2 regions of the Rossellomorea sp. FM04394 genome follow, and region 2 is predicted to be linked to the other one. Evidence: a T-box and tRNA genes for the amino acid it is inferred to sense, from the RefSeq annotation. Region 2 holds a T-box; the other holds one or more tRNA genes.
The links. The T-box of region 2 lies ahead of argS (arginine--tRNA ligase). A T-box ahead of a tRNA ligase gene usually reads a tRNA of that ligase, here a tRNA-Arg.

Region 1: it has a tRNA-Arg gene. The T-box ahead of argS (arginine--tRNA ligase) is inferred to sense a tRNA for this amino acid. The anticodon was not compared.

Annotation. Positions count from the first base shown of each region.
Region 1 covers NZ_CP168654.1:3,109,975-3,118,552, forward strand. Annotated here, with positions in the region: gene lonB (ATP-dependent protease LonB) at 1-892, opposite strand, end outside; gene clpX (ATP-dependent protease ATP-binding subunit ClpX) at 1,519-2,790, opposite strand; gene tig (trigger factor) at 3,348-4,634, opposite strand; gene ACCB35_RS15780 (tetratricopeptide repeat protein) at 4,795-5,799, opposite strand; tRNA gene ACCB35_RS15785 (tRNA-Arg) at 5,907-5,983, opposite strand; gene ACCB35_RS15790 (metallophosphoesterase) at 6,154-6,663, opposite strand; gene ACCB35_RS15795 (XTP/dITP diphosphatase) at 6,676-7,272, opposite strand; gene rph (ribonuclease PH) at 7,288-8,025, opposite strand; gene ACCB35_RS15805 (GerMN domain-containing protein) at 8,146-8,578, opposite strand, start outside.
Region 2 covers NZ_CP168654.1:215,591-224,168, forward strand. Annotated here, with positions in the region: gene ACCB35_RS01190 (YqaA family protein) at 1-207, opposite strand, end outside; gene argS (arginine--tRNA ligase) at 437-2,125, opposite strand; T-box leader at 2,177-2,380, opposite strand; gene ACCB35_RS01200 (FtsW/RodA/SpoVE family cell cycle protein) at 2,432-3,607, opposite strand; gene ACCB35_RS01205 (hypothetical protein) at 3,678-3,839, shown strand; gene ACCB35_RS01210 (hypothetical protein) at 4,065-4,844, shown strand; gene sfsA (DNA/RNA nuclease SfsA) at 4,869-5,594, shown strand; gene ACCB35_RS01220 (BsuPI-related putative proteinase inhibitor) at 5,642-6,127, opposite strand; gene ACCB35_RS01225 (ABC transporter substrate-binding protein) at 6,342-7,574, shown strand; gene ACCB35_RS01230 (ABC transporter permease) at 7,552-8,415, shown strand; gene ACCB35_RS01235 (ABC transporter permease subunit) at 8,426-8,578, shown strand, end outside.

The sequences.
Region 1 (8,578 bases), 1.6 Mb from region 2:
ATGAGGAAAGCGTTTCAAGACCTTTGTCACTAATCGTCATTTCCACTTTCTCAACGGCTCTGGCAGCTACTTTCTTCACTTCATCATGCTCAAGCTCTCTAAAGAATACTTCCATACATCTAGAGCGGATAGCTGGCGGGATTTCACTCGGGGTACGAGTGGTCGCACCGATCAAACGGAAATCTGCCGGGAGGCCATTTTTAAAAATATCATGTATGTGAGTAGGAATCTGATGATTTTCTTCATTGTAGTAGGCACTTTCAAGAAACACTCTGCGATCTTCTAATACTTTTAATAACTTATTCATCTGGATAGGATGCAATTCTCCTATTTCATCAATGAACAAAACCCCTCCATGGGCATTCGTTACAGCCCCTTGCTTCGGCTGGGGAATCCCCGCTTGTCCCATGGCTCCCGCTCCTTGATAGATGGGATCATGGACAGACCCGATCAGCGGATCGGCAATTCCCCGTTCATCGAAGCGTGCGGTTGTTGCATCCAGTTCAACGAATACAGCTGCAGGTTTAAAAGGGGATTTCATATTCTTCTTGGCTTCTTCCAAGACCAATCGGGCAGCTGCGGTTTTCCCGACGCCAGGAGGTCCATAGATGATGACATGCTGAGGATTCGGACTGCATAATGCTGCTTTCAGTGCTTTAATTCCATCTTCTTGGCCAACAATATCTTCAAAGCTTGATGGCCTTACTTTTTCTGCAAGAGGTTCAGTTAACGAAATGGATCTCATCTTCCGTAATTCTTCCATCTCTTTTTTTGACTCTCGATCAATGGAAACTTTTTGCGTTCGCTGATTTTTCAAGAGGTTCCAAAAGTACAATCCAATGATTATTCCGAAGAATAATTGGATAAACAAAGCGATGCTAGTAAAGCTCATTCGTCTCCCTCCAAGTAGATACAAGTTGTTATCGGTTAGTATCTCCTTGACCTTGTGGGAATAAACAAAAAAATTCTGGTTCTAAAATGAGTAAAAAAAGAAAGATGGGGTTATCTTTAATTGCTACTAAGCATGTAATGGCTGATTTCCACTCCAGGTGCTCGCTTTCCGCGGGGCGTGAGTTGAGCCTCCTCGGGCTTTGCCCTGTGGGGTCTCAACTGTCCAGCTCCGGCGGCTAGCCCCTCGAGGTCATAAGCTAAATGGTCCAAGAAGGCAAAGAACGCCTTCCCGGCCCATTCATCCTATGCTTGTCGGGGCTGTTCGAGCCGCCTACGCATTTCGTACTTTCCCGCTATTCCCGCAGGAGTCGAGCACCTTCCGTTCCAATCAACTTTCTGAGAATGTCTCTTTTAAGGAAGCAGAATTCTTTTTCCGTTAGTTAGTTTTTCTTGCACACCTTTAAGCTCTATCACTGATATATCCTCATCATCCATCACACACTAATTGACAGAGTATTGGTAGAAATTATGTTAATAACAACAAGCTTTGCACATTGCATAGTATTTTAATCTTTAACCGAAAAAAAGCCAAGAATGAAAAATCATTCTTGGCTTTACTTTAAGCTATTAAGCTGATGTTTTTTCTTCGTTCGGGTCGATCATGGTTCCATCTTCGAGCATTAGATGTGGAGCCGCATCTTCAAGGATCGTTTCTTTTGTAATGATACATTTTTTAATATCATCACGGGAAGGAAGATCGAACATCACATCCAGCATCATGGTTTCGATGATAGAACGTAATCCACGGGCACCCGTTTTGCGCTCGATTGCTTTTTTAGAGATTTCAAGAAGGGCATCTTCAGTGAACTCAAGCTCTACATCATCTAATTCAAGCATTTTTTGATATTGTTTTACTAACGCATTTTTAGGCTTTGTCAGGATTTCGACCAGCGCTTCCTCATCAAGAGGCTCAAGGCTTGAAATCACTGGTAAACGACCGATGAATTCTGGAATCAAACCAAACTTCAATAGATCTTCAGGTACAACTTTAGAAAGAAGGGATTTGTCTTCTTTTACTTCTGCGTTTTTAGGATCAGAACCGAAACCGATCACCTTTTGACCTAAGCGGCGTTTAATGATTTGTTCGATTCCATCAAAAGCACCACCGCAAATGAATAGTACATTGGACGTATCAATCTGGATGAATTCCTGATGAGGATGCTTACGGCCGCCTTGAGGTGGAACGCTCGCCACTGTACCTTCAAGAATTTTCAGAAGTGCCTGTTGAACACCTTCACCTGAAACGTCTCTAGTGATGGATGGATTTTCAGATTTACGTGCTACTTTATCGATTTCATCGATGTAGATGATGCCTTTTTCAGCTTTTTCTACATCGTAATCAGCTGCCTGGATCAATTTCAATAGAATATTCTCTACGTCTTCCCCTACGTAACCGGCTTCTGTTAAAGAAGTGGCATCCGCAATCGCGAATGGTACGTTCAAAATACGTGCAAGTGTTTGTGCCAGTAGGGTTTTACCGCTACCTGTCGGACCGATCATCGCGATATTACTCTTAGACAGTTCAACATCATCGACTTTGCTGCTTGAGTTGATACGCTTGTAATGGTTATAAACGGCTACAGCCAGAGATTTCTTGGCTTGTTCCTGTCCAATTACGTACTCGTCGAGGATTTCCCGGATTTCACGAGGCTTAGGAACGTCTTTGAATTCTACTTCTTCTTCTGTACCTAGCTCTTCTTCTACGATTTCAGTACAAAGTTCGATACACTCATCACAGATATACACACCTGGTCCAGCGACTAGTTTACGAACTTGGTCTTGTGTTTTTCCGCAAAAAGAACATTTTAGTTGTCCTTTTTCATCATTAAATTTAAACAATGAATTTCACCCCTTAGTTAAAACTTCATAAAATCGTGCTCTGTTTCATCAAACGAACGATTCCTTACATCCCTATTACCTAAAGTTATGTACTGCATTTTATCATATTATATGTTCGTAAAGAAATTGATACGATTCTTAAGAATCATCTTATTATGTAATGAGCATTTTAGCAAATATTTTACATTGCTAATTAGTATGTTGTCCAATTGAAGCTTGGTGATGTAAGGAATCTGGTTATGTATGTTCATGGTGAAAAATTATTAACGCCGTCTAATAAGCTTTTTCCAAAAATAGTGGTTCTTATTCTTAATTGATGGATAAAGTTTCTTAGTTAGATAGGATATAGTATTTTGGCTCATTTTGCCACAGAAACAAAAAACGCCTGGAGCAAACTCGTTTGCTCATTCGTTTTTTGTTTCTGTGGCAACTTTTCAGCTAGGCTGAAAAGCGTGTGAAACATTCGTTTCACACGAATGAGCCAAAATACGGTGTAATATGACCGTTCATTGTACAAAACAAGGCACGAATGAATCGCGCCTTGTTTGCTATTTTTATTATGCTACAGTTTTGCTGTTTTCAACAAGGAATTCTACTGCTTTACGAACTTTCAGGTCAGCTTTAAGTGTGTCAAGGCCGCCTAGAGCTTGTTTGATGTTGTCAGCAGACATGTTGTATTGTTCAGCCATTTTGTTTACTTCTTCTTCTGCTTCTTCGTCAGTAACTTCAAGGTTTTCAGCTGCCGCAATTGCTTCTAGTGTAAGGTTTGTGCGAACGCGTTTACCAGCATCTTCTTTCATTTGACCGCGAAGATCTTCTTCTGTTTGACCAGAGAATTGGAAGTATAGGTCAAGGTTCATCCCTTGCATTTGAAGACGTTGACCGAATTCTTGCATCATGCGGTCTACTTCAGCAGTAACCATTACTTCTGGAATTTCTACTTCAGCATTTTCAGAAGCTTTATTTACAAGAGTTTCACGAACTGCTGTTTCAGCTTCGTTCTTTTTAGACTCTTGAAGACGTTTTTCGATTTTTTCTTTAAGTTCAGCAAGCGTTTCAACTTCTTCATCTGCGTCTTTAGCGAACTCATCGTCTAATGCTGGAAGTTCTTTCGCTTTGATTTCGTGAACTTTTACTTTGAATGTAGCAGGTTTTCCAGCAAGTTCAGCTGCATGATACTCTTCAGGGAAAGAAACTTCAACTTCTTTCTCTTCTCCAGCCGTCACACCAACTAATTGCTCTTCGAAACCTGGGATGAATTGACCTGATCCTAATTCAAGAGAATAGTTCTCAGCTTGTCCGCCTTCGAATGCTTCACCGTCAACGAATCCTTCGAAATCCATTGTTACTGTGTCGCCTTCTTCAGCTTTTCCTTCTTCTTTAACAGCAAGCTCAGCTTGTTTTTCTTGAAGTGAAGTAAGTTCAGCTTCTACATCTTCAGCTGTTACTTCTGTTTCCATTTTTTCTACTTCAAGACCTTTGTATTCACCAAGTTTCACTTCTGGTTTCACTTGTACTTTAGCAGTGAAGATTAGATCTTTGCCTTTTTCCATTTGCTCAACATCGATTTCCGGACGGTCGATTGGATCGATTCCAGTTTCTTCGATTGCTTTCGCATACGCTTCAGGTAAGATGAAATCTAATGCATCTTGATAAAGTGATTCTACTCCAAAGCGCTTTTCGAACATACCGCGAGGCATTTTTCCTTTACGGAATCCTGGTACGTTAACCTGTTTTACAACTTTTTTGAACGCTGCGTCCAAACCTTCGTTTACTTTTGCAGCTTCTACTTCAATTGTAAGAACTCCTTGGTTTCCTTCTTGTTTTTCCCATTTTGCAGACATACTGTTCCCTCCAACAATCTATAATTGATCTTGAATTTTTTACGCATAGTAGTAGATAGTCCCGTATGAATCTAGCACTATCATCGTAAATATATGAATAACTTTTACATTACAACCATTACATTATAACATACAGCCACTGTCTTTCAACAGAGAGCATTTAAATATTAGGAGAGGAAATTTCCTCTAGTTCCGCAAGTCTTGATAGAATCCCTTTAGATTTTGTGTTTTCAACCTGATCTTTTAACTCTTCTTCAAGGATCGCATCCGAAAACATCCCCGCCGTGTAGTATGCATACACCGAAGCGACTTCGCTCGGCTCCTCCTCCAATGTAAATGGATAGAGTAGAAAGGCATGTCGTTTCAATAATTCTTGTGCGTGCTGAAATAGCGTAGGATTCGTCTGCGCCAAAAGATCATCCAGGGATTCTGTGACCTTGGTGAAGAAATCAGACTGGAACACATCTTCCAAAGTGGAAGGAGAAACCCGCTCTTCCATCCCAAACTTCGCCACAACTACTTCTTTATCCATTCCATGCTCTCTTAAAACATTTAAGATCATCGTTTGTAAAAATGGATGTGCAGCAGGATCCATTAAAACCGCTTGCAGCTCACCTGCGAAGGGCTGAATATTACGATGAACGAGCTGTGCCACGATCAACGTCTGTTCCTCCAGGCTCTTCCCTGTCAAGATAGACGTTTGCTCTTCTTCCGATGCTTCTTTTTCAGGAACAGCCGCTTTCCCGTTCACTACCTTCTCGCTGAACTGGAGAAGCTTCCTGAAATGTTCTTCCTTTTCAAAGGGTACTTCTTTTTCGTCAAACAGGGCATTGATCGTATCGACCACTTCTCTGTGCTGATGAAGCTGGATGAGTATCATCAAATACATATCAACGACCTCGAAATAATCGCCGATTCCTTCAAGGAGCATCTCTTTGCATATGTATCTTGCCTTGTCGTACTGCTTGCTTTCATAGAGTGATAATACGAGCGCTGTATTGATATCCGGGTTATCCGGTTCTAATTCATAGGCTTGAGTGAGGAGCTGAGAGGATTCGAGTGCCTCCCCTTTTTCCAAAGCCTGCACCCCTTTTTCCAGCAGCCGTTCCTTCAATCCTGGAAACTGTACAATCTTTCCTTTTCCTTCTTGGTTTCCCTTAGTCATAAAACGTACCTGCCTATACTGTTAGTTTGTATTAGTTTAGCACGATATCTTTTAGATAACAAAAAAAGCTCACCCAATGCAGGCAAGCTTTGTATATGTAGGATTTATGGCGTCCCAGGAGAGATTCGAACTCCCGACCGACGGCTTAGAAGGCCGTTGCTCTATCCTGCTGAGCTACTGGGACGTGATTTGTTTTTTCTTGATTTGTTTATCAAGGACAATATTTATTATATTCACATAGCATCAATAAGTCAACAGATTTTCAAAAAAAGTTTTATTTTATTTTCAAGTGTCATTTTGTCATGTAATATCCCTATGAAAAGAACCCGCCGGAGCAGGTTCAAAACAATGGTTTTACAGTTGAAATGTTTGGGTCAATCCGTCCAGTGCCACATGATCATGAGTCAGGAATGTTACCTTTATCTCTTGATCCCGTGCCTCTACTAAGGCGTAGGTGCGCTCTCTTCTCCCCCGTGGTAAAAGAATGCTGCCCGGATTTAAAAACAATATGCCATTATTTAATTCTGCGCCTAACGTATGGGAATGGCCAAAGAAAACAAATTGTGCTCCCACTTCTTCAGCTTTATAACGCAGCTTCATGAGTGACATTTTAATTCCATACAGATGACCGTGAGTCACCATGATTGGATGGCCCTCTACCTTCTCAATAAGATCGTCGGGTAGCCTCGCATCCATATCACAGTTTCCCCTCACTACAAGGTAGGGGGCTAATGCCTGGTCATCTGCACTTAATTCGGAATCTCCGCAGTGTACCATGGCATCTACGGTAGAATGATATTTCTCCGTTAGTTCCAATAACTCTTCTTTTGAACCGTGACTATCACTTACAACCAATAGTTTCATTTCGCTCACCCTTTAAATAAAGTCTGAGATTATGTCCTTTAGTTTTTTCAAAGCATTTCCACGATGGCTGATTTGACTTTTCTCTTCTTGAGTTAGTTCAGCCATGGATTTTCCTAGAGTAGGGACGTAGAAAATCGGATCGTACCCGAACCCATTCGTTCCTCTTTTTTCTTGTAAAATCATGCCTTCGCATGTTCCTGTAACGGTTTTAGTTTCTCTATTAGGTCCGGCAATCGCTAAAACACAGTGAAAACGTGCGGTACGGTCGGGTTCTTCAACAGATTCCAGTTCGCTTAATACCTTCTCCATGTTCGCCTCGTCACTCTTTTCTTCACCGGCATAGCGTGCAGAATACACTCCCGGACGACCTTCCAACGCATCGATGGCCAATCCAGAATCATCTGCGACCACCAGTTCACCTAATACTTCCGCAACCGTTTCAGCTTTCAGAATTGAATTTTCTTCAAACGTTTCACCAGTTTCTTCAACATCCTCAATGTGAGGAAGGTCTAGTAATGTTTGTACCTCATATCCGTATGGAGCAAACATATGTTGAAATTCTTTGGCTTTTCCCCTGTTTTTCGTGGCTATGATCACTCGTTTTGTCATTGAAGTCCCATCCCTTTATTGAAATCTTTTTACTATATCTCCTAATGATTGTTGCTGAATTTGGAATAGCTCGTGGATTCCTTCTTGTCCAAGCTTTAACAGTTGGTGCAGTTGGTCCATCGTGAAGGTTGCTTCTTCTCCTGTTCCCTGCAGCTCTACAAATTCACCTTCACCCGTCATGATGATGTTCATATCCACTAATGCACTGCTATCTTCAATATAATTCAAGTCAAGAACCGCTCCATGCTCTTCAACAATCCCCACACTTGTGGCTGCTAAGAAACTTTTCAGTGGGAAAGAAGAGATTTTTTTGCTGTCTTGAAGCTTTGCCACTGCGATTGCAGTGGCAACGAAAGCTCCCGTGATCGAAGCCGTTCTTGTCCCGCCGTCTGCTTGAATGACATCACAATCAATCCAGATTGTACGTTCCCCTAATGCGTCCAAATCGACTACAGATCGGAGCGCCCTTCCAATAAGACGTTGAATTTCCATTGTTCTTCCTGAAACCTTCCCTTTGGAAGATTCACGGATGTTTCTTGTTTCCGTTGCTCTTGGCAGCATGGAATATTCAGCTGTGATCCATCCTTTTCCACTATTTCTCATAAAAGGAGGCACCCGTTCTTCGATACTGGCATTACAAATGACCTTCGTTTCTCCAACTGTTATTAAGACTGAGCCTTCCGGATGCTTCACATAATCCGTCTCGATCTCAATATTCCGTAATTGATTCTTTTCTCTACCATCTGTTCTCATATCATTACCTCCTGTATTTTCGTGCGTTATGTAAAAACGGTCTAATCAAAAATAGAAGAGGCGGCATTTTGCCAACCTCTTTTCGGATGATTCTATAATAGTATATCAAAAAATTGCTATTTAAAAACTAATTGCATTCACATTTTCTGGTCTTGTCACTGGTTCTGTGATGGTTTCTCCGTCTTTGGACACTGCCGTTGCTTCACCATTCACCAGTACAGAGACCCCTTTAATTCCTTTTTGCTCTGTTAAAGAAAGAACCAGGGAATTCAGCATATGTTCAGAAACCATTTTTTCTTCAAGGCTTCCATAAACTGCTTCGTTGAAATTCAGTGTAACGGTTCCATCCTCAAGTTTCGGATCATCCAATAGTTTTGCACCTGTAAAATCACTTGCCAGTGAAGATGAATATCCTGGTCCATCAATTAATTCATTCACCACCGCGGTGACTTCATCAACCGAATTCGAGCTCACACGCTTGGTGACAGGTACGTAATACGTTTTATCATCACTTTGGGACACGTAATAAACCGTGAGTGGTTTAGTGGAGGTA
Region 2 (8,578 bases):
CCAGCCAAAAAGGGCTCCGATAACGGAAGCGATGGTCGTATAAAGTGCATAAAGCAATGCGCTATCCGGATTGGCAATCGCTAAAGGAATCAGTAGTACATCAGGTGGGATGGGAAAAAATGATGAATCAGCGAATGAAACAAGGATCAGACCCCATACACCATAATCCAATAACCATGCTTCGAAAGTGTGAAGTAGTTCAGACATAAGTTCAGTAATCTCCTTTATTGATAAAACGTCATTTTTGATTTTATTTGAACATTAGAAAGTATATCACTTTTTACAAAAGGAGTCATGAAATATCCCGTATGGTTGAAACCACTTCACGGAAGTTTCGTCACATTTACAATTGATGATACTCTTAAAAAAGCTTGAAAATAGGTTAAATCAAAAATCATCTATTTCTCGGGAAATAGTGACAGAAATCGTATTCATTCTACATTTCTGAAGGAGACTTCATCCCCAATAATCTCAATCCTTCCGCAAGGACAGTTGCAACAGCATGGACCAAGGCCAGGCGGGAGATCTGCTCTAAATCCTCGGAAATGATTTTAGTTTTACCGTAATAACGGTTAAAGCTTTGGGCGGTATCAACTAAATATTTGGCAATAACCGAAGGAGCGTATTGGTTCCATGCTTTCTCAACCATCTCCGGAAATAGTCGTAACTGCTTCACTACATCCCAGCTCTCAGCATCGTCAAGCCCCTTAAAGGTCAGGGGAGGATGAGCTTCCGCTTTTCTCAGGATGGATTGAGCTCTGGCGTATGTGTATTGGATATATGGACCTGTTTCTCCTTCGAAGGTCAGCATATGTTCCAGGGAAAATTCAATATCGTTAACCCGGTCATTTTTTAAATCATGAAAGATAATCGCCCCGACCCCAACATCTTTTGCCACTTCTGCAGCATTTTTTAAGTCAGGATTCTTCTGCTTGATATTATATTCAGCCATTTTTATGGCTTCTTGAAGAACCTCTTCGAGTAAAATGACCCGGCCCTTTCTGGTGGACATTTTCTTCCCATCCTTCAGATAAAGACCAAAAGGTATATGTTTCATATCATTCGCCCAATTAAATCCGAGCTTCTTCAATACTTCCATCACTTGTTTGAAGTGGATGGTTTGTTCCTGGCCAACGACATACAGTGCTTCATCAAAGGCATACTGGCGATGGCGATACAGGGCAGCTGCCAGGTCTCTCGTAGCATAAAGGGTAGCTCCGTCTGACTTTTTGATGAGACAAGGCGGGAGATTCTCTTCTTCTAGACGAACCACTTGTGCTCCTTGTGATGTTTCAAGAATATCATGGTCTTGAAGCAATGTTACGACTTCAGCCATCTTGTCATTGAAGAACGCTTCGCCATTATAGGAATCAAATTCAACTCCGAGCAGCGAGTAAATCGTTTTAAAGGCTTCAAGTGATTCGTCTTTAAACCATCTCCAAAGCTCCGTTACTTCTTTATCTCCGTCTTCAAGAAGTTTAAAGGCTCTTCTTCCTTCTTCCTCGAGTGAGGGATCTGTTTCTGCTTCCTGATGAAACTTCTTGTATAAAATGAACAATTCAGATATGGGGTTCTCCCTGACCTGTTGATGATTTCCCCACTTTTTGAAAGCGACGATTAATTTCCCGAATTGAGTCCCCCAATCCCCGATATAATTGATTTTTTCTGTGGTGTAACCGCATTTTTCTGCAATAGTGGCGATGGAATTCCCGATGACAGTCGAGCGTAAATGACCCATGGAAAAAGGTTTGGCGATATTAGGTGAGGACATATCCAATACTACGGTTTTTTGCTTGCCAAATACATGGCTACCGAAATCTGACCCTTTTTCCAAGATAGCTGACACAATGTCTTTTCCTGCTTTCAATCTGTCAAATCGGAAATTTACATAAGCACCAGCTGATTCTACTCTGCTGAAAAAGGGAGAGGAGAGAGAGTCAGCAATTTCTTCTGCAATGATGTGAGGTGCCTTCTTCCATGCTTTGGCCAGTTGGAAACATGGAAAGGCAAGGTCTCCCAAATGAGTATGCTTTGGGGTTTCAAGCAATTCATAAAGCTCTTTTTTGTTCCAGTCATTCAATGCCTGTGACTTTAGTACGTCAGTAACGATCGATTTCAAATCCATCATCTACACCTCCTGATAAAATCAAACACAAAAAAACCCGCCTCTATAAAATATAGAGACGAGTTTAGCTCGCGGTACCACTCTTATTCCCTTTAAGGGCGCTCATTGTATAACGGGAGATCCCGGTTTTTCTCTACTGATTTCAAGAAAAACATCTCAGAAGTGCGTTTCATTCCAGGTTTCTCACCAGGCTTCCACCATCCCCGGCTCGCTATCGATCCACATCAGAATTACTCTCTTCATCATAGAATATTCGTATATAATTACTATTATTTTACACATCCTGGTGATGATTGCAACCTGTAATTAAGAATCTTCTGATGAAAACATATACGTTTTATGGTGAAATCTCATACTGAAAACAAGTCCAAGGGCAAGCATATTTCCCATAAGAGAGCTTCCTCCGTAACTGATGAAAGGAAGTGGGATCCCTGTAATCGGAAGCAATTGAATCGTCATTCCAATGTTCTGGAACACGTGGAACGTAATCATGCTAATAATCCCTGCGCATACATAGGCATTGAATGGTTCCTTCGTATCTAAAGCCGTTTTGGTTAAATGGTAAATGAGAAGGAAGTATAAACTTATGACGACGCTTGCGCCAATAAAGCCGTATTCCTCACCGATCACACTGAAAATAAAATCGGTGTGGTTCTCAGGAATGTATACTTCTCCTCCACTGTACCCTTTCCCAAAGATTTGCCCGGATCCAATGGCGTTAAGGGAGTTAATTAAGTGAAATCCCTCTAATTTAGCGTAGTTATACGGATCTAGCCAAGCATAAATACGTCCAAACTGATAAGGCTTTACATTTAAATATTTTTCAAGCAGGTCAGGAGCCCACACAACAAGTGAAAGGACGATCCCCCCGAGCACTCCGATAGAAGTATATATTGGAACGATCAGCTTCCACGTAATCCCTGAAACTAAGATGATTCCGGTCATGATGGCTAAAATAACAAGGGAAGTCCCTAAATCCGGCTGCTGCATAATAAAAGCAAGGGGAAGGAGGGTTGTAAGCCCGATCTTCACTAATAACTGAAAATCCGACTGCATTGTTTTTCTTGGATTAAGCTCATGATGATTGCTAATGATCCGTGCAAGAGCAAGAATCAAAAACGTCTTCATGAATTCTGAAGGCTGAATAGAACCAAGCGGTCCCAGCATGAACCAGCTTTTGGCTCCGTTTCTATAAGGTGCGATGCTTTCCGGTGAAATGAGTAATACAAGAAGCAGGAAGATTCCTGCACCGTATATGTACCAAGCAAGACGCTTATACTGATCGGAATCAAGGAATAAGGCTCCTACAATAATAATTCCACCCACGACATACCAAAAAGCTTGTCTTATCACAAAGTTCGTCCCATACTGACCTGACGTCTGGGCACTACTAATTCCCATAGCGCTAACAATAAAAAATAACATTAATAAAAAGAGAAGACCCCAATCGATCTTATCAGCAAATCGCTGGCGAGTTTCCATAATCTATTCACCTGAATTTCTAAAGATTTCACATTCCTAGTCTAATAGAAATGAAGGGAAATTTCTACTCATGACCAGAGAAATTACGGAAGTTCTGTCGGTATGTGACAGGCACTATACGATATTTGTCGAAATGAAATCAAAGGAAAAGCTTACAGGAGAGGGATTCAACGAATGGACAGCGGGACGAAATTCCATTTTTTACATAATCGTGATCGTTTCTTATCATTAAAATATAAGAAGAAAGTGCCGTTTCCTAACGTTTGGAAGCCATTACTCTTTTTCTTATATAAATAGAACAAAAATATATAGCCTGCGGTCCTGCAATATGACTATTTTCTACAATTACCTGCGACTTTTGTCATCATTTTGAAATGAAATAGAAAAGAACAAGTACCTTACAAATTTGCTAGAATAGAAAGTATGAATTGTGCATCGTGTTAATCAGATGGAGGGAATGTTCTTGAAGGCAAATAATCAGGTTAAAGATATCATCTATGTTCACAAGAATACGGATCGTCAGTATGTCGTATCTTACGGAATTAATTTCAACGAGTTTGCTTCAAATGCCCGTAAACCATTGAAGAATCTCCTTCTTATTAAGCATCAGTACGAGCATGGTGCCTTTAATATACATACGCATATGGAGTATGTGGAACAGGATGAAATGAAGAAGATTATGAATGACGGAGTACAGAGCTATGGTGATTTCTGTTGGATTGACTTCGAGGAAGAAGTGGGAGTCAATGAATTGAACGGTCAGGAAATCGCTGAGCTGCTCTATATGGGTCATATTAAGCAACCTTTAAACCCTCCTTTTTATTCAAAACTGAACAATCGATACGCGTACCTATCTCATGATGATGGATGGTTTAACAAGATCTATTATCGGGATTTTGAGGACTTCTATCATATGTTGGGAGCGACGGTTTCTTCGAAATTGAGTTCGGTCAAAGGTGGAAAGGGCTTATTTGGTATGAAGAAGGAGAAAGCCTATCCAATCATCGGGAAGGAAGTCATTCATTCCTTTAGAGACAAATTAAAAGAAGGAATGGTCATTTCTTTAGAAAAAGCCATACTAACGAGAGGGAAGATAGAGATCCCGATCTGGGTGATCGGCGATTATTACGATATGGACGAGATGGCGGAAGATTATAAGCAAATCCGCAAATCACCTGCCAACGGTTTATTATCCTATGATCGTAAAACAAAAAGCTGGAGTGCTTTACTTCGTTAAGCAGGAAACAAGGAGCGTGAAAGTTTGGTAGAAATTCAATTTCGTGACAATCTGGTTCAAGGGATATTTCTCGAGCGCCTCAACCGGTTTGTTCTGGAGTGTCAGATTCCTTCAGGTTCTATTGAAAAAGTCCATTTACCCGATCCAGGCAGATTAAAAGAATTATTGGTACGGGGAAACCCGATCTGGCTTCAGGCATCAACAGATCCCAAAAGGAAGACGAAATGGTCAGCCGTCATGACGTATGATGCTTCTAACGGTATGTATGTGTCTTTAAATACACAATATCCCAATCGGTTAGTCCTGGAAGCCTTGCAACAGGAAATGGTGGAAGAGTTAAAGGATTGGCAATTGGAAAAAGCCGAGTATAAAGTAGGTGGCTCACGCTTTGACTTCTTACTCACTCATAAACGACATGAACAAAAATTATTGCTCGAAGTAAAAAGTGTCACCATGGTAGAGGACGGAATGGGGAAATTCCCGGATGCCGTCACGTCAAGAGGGGCAAGGCATGTGGAGGAACTTACGCATTTACAGATGGGTGGGAGCTATCAAGCAGCCGTCCTGTTTATTGCTCAGCGAACCGATTTGTCCGGGATCACTTCCGCACCTGAAATTGATCCTCATTTTGCCCGGGTCATGGAAGAAGCCGCCAACCAGGGTGTCCGGTTTTTTGGAAGAAGCTGCATCGTTACGCCTGAACGTATCGCCTTAAATGGACCGGTACCTGTATATACAAAAAAGGATTAATCTCACAGCCGTCTTTAGCATGTGAAGGTTAATCCTTTTTGTTATACCTAATCCAACTGTACTTCTGCTTTTGCTTTATAGTTCTGGTCTCCTTTGGCGGTTAACCAAACGGTCAACGTATAGGTACCGCTCCCGACCTTTGGAAGAACCACTTTCTGGGAGAACTCTTCACCCTGTTTTACGGTGATTTCCTGGATCGCCTGGGTATACATCTTATTTTTTGAGTCCTTATACACGACCTCACCTTTATCGTTCCGAAGCTCAAAGTCAATGGTTTGTCCGGAAGAAAAAACAAAGGTTTTTTCTTGCTCTGTTTGATTCTTAATGGAGTAGACATAGACAATCTGACCGCTTTCCTCTTGTTTCGTTAATGAAGGTTCCATTTCGCCTGCAACAATCCCTTTCTGTACAGAAATGTCTTCACCGGCTCCTGAGTTTTGATTCTCTTCGGATTGACTGCCTTTATCTTCAGTCGTTCCACAGCCTGCTATTCCTGCCATAAGTATGATACATAACATGATCAATCGCTTCATGCTAAAACCACCTCCTTACTGTATTAGACAGGGTTTATCTGAAAAGGTTACAAGCCTTCCCGAATATGAGCACGATGACATATGAGGATGTGCTGAACTTGTTTCTTTCTTCCTCAACATGGGCATAGATTTACATATGTAAGGCAGATTACTTTTTAAAATCATGAGGTTCAGTACAATAGAATTATAGAAAAAGAGCAGAGGAGCAAGGTGTATGAAAAAATGGTTAGCAATTATGGGTTTTATAACCATACTAATAGTATCCGCTTGCGGTCCTTCAAATGCAACCGATAGCGGGGAAATTCCTGCCGGAAATTGGGATATGATTTCATCGGAAGCAGAAGGATCAAAAGTGAATCTTTTTATGTGGGGCGGTGACGATGGAATTAACCGTTATATTGATGACGTGGTTGCACCTGTGCTGAAAGAAAAAAACGATATCGAATTAAATCGGGTACCTTTAGACACAAAAGAAATTCTGCAAAAACTACAAACAGAGAAACGGGCAGGGAAAGATAAAGGAACGATTGATATCGTCTGGATAAACGGAGAAAACTTCAAAAACGCAAAGGAAAATGATTTATTGGCGGGGCCATTTACTGATAAGCTGCCAAACTTTAAGAAATATTATGATACAGAAAGTCAAGCGTTTCAATATGACTTCGGGACTAAAACAGAAGGATATGAAGCACCATGGGGAAAGGTTCAATTTGTCTTCTTTTATAATAGTGAAAAAGTGGGGAGCCCTCCCACAAGCTTCGACGAATTAAAAGCATTCGTGGAAACCCATCCAGGAAAATTCACCTATCCTAATCCGGCTGATTTCACCGGAAATGCATTTCTAAGACATCTTCTTTATGCGAAATCCGATTCCGATTTGGCTCAGTCTACATTCGACGAAGAAACCGCAAAAGAGATGGGGCAAGGAGTCTGGAAAGAGCTGAACGAGATGGAGCCTTATTTATGGAGAGAGGGGGAAACATATCCTTCTACCTTAACAGATCTAGATAAGCTGTATGGCGGGGAAGAGGTTTGGATGACGATGGGATACAACGAAGCAAGAGCAGAACACCTTATCAAAGACGGTGTGTTCCCGGAAAGCACAAAGTCCTTTGTGTTAAATGATGTGGGGTCGATCGGTAACACTCATTTCCTGGCTATTCCATTCAATGGTCCCAATAAAGAAGGAGCGATGGTGGTCATCAATCAACTCCTCTCTCCTGAAGCTCAGTATGAGAAACTAAAGCCTGACTATTGGGGAGAAAGCTCACCCATTTCCTATGAAAAGCTGGATGAGGAATGGAGAAATAAATTTAAGGGCATCGATCGCGGCGAAAGTGTTCTGGAGGCCTCTGTACTCGAGGAGAGCTTTAAGGGAGAACTGGATGCGGCATATGTGGAATGGTTAAAGGAGAACTGGATCCGTGAAGTGGCAGAGAGTCAATAACTCAGTTCTCCTCATTCCAGCCATCCTTTTTTTTCTCCTTATTCCGGGGCTCGGGATTGTACTCGCTTTAATGGAGAGTGTCAGGAGTGGAGAAACCATAACATTACAGCATTACGTGAATTTGTTTGAGGAGAAGCGATTTATGACATCTTTTCTCTTCAGTTTGCTGGTAACCTCCATCTCAACCATCCTTTCCCTGATCATTGGCTTGGGAATCGTGAAGGCCTTCTCCCCTTTACTAAAGGATAATAAACATAAACTCCTTGTCTGGATTCCGATGCTGGTCCCCCATTTTGTATGGGCTTACCTCATCTACTTACTCTTTAATCAAAGCGGATTTTTCTCCAATATATTCGGATTGACAGGTTTAATCAGCGACCGTGGTGAATTTCCGATTCTGGTCCAGGACCGAAATGGGATTGGAATCATTATGACCTATGTCTGGAAGGAGGTCCCCTTTGTTACTCTGATGCTGTTACCCGTTTATGCGACGCTTTCTAAAAGGTATAACGAGGTCGCTTCTTTATTGGGAGCGAATTTCTTTAAAGCATTTTGGGTAGCAGAATGGCCATTTATCCTCCCCGTTCTCGTAGAAACCGGAGCCATTTTGTTCGCTTTCATTTTTACAGCATTTGAAGTTCCGCAGCTTCTGGGAGTGACTTCACCACAGATGATGGCCATCCTCGCTTACGACTGGTTTTACAGTGGCAGCTGGAGTGACCGGCCATTGGCGTTTGCCGCACTTGGATTTGTCGGACTGGGCATTGGGGTCGTGATGTGGCTCCTTATTTACATCACAAACAAGAAACGCATGCACATAACAAAAGGGATTGGAAATTAGAGGTGTTCACATGAGGAAATCGTTATTCTACAGCATATCACTCCTTCTTTTTGTGTTCCCCCTTTTATTTTTAGTGTATAAAAGTTTTTTCGGTGTTTGGAGATGGGGGAGTCCTCATCCTTCTGAACCTGGTATAAGGGCATGGCAGGTGTTAATGAACGAG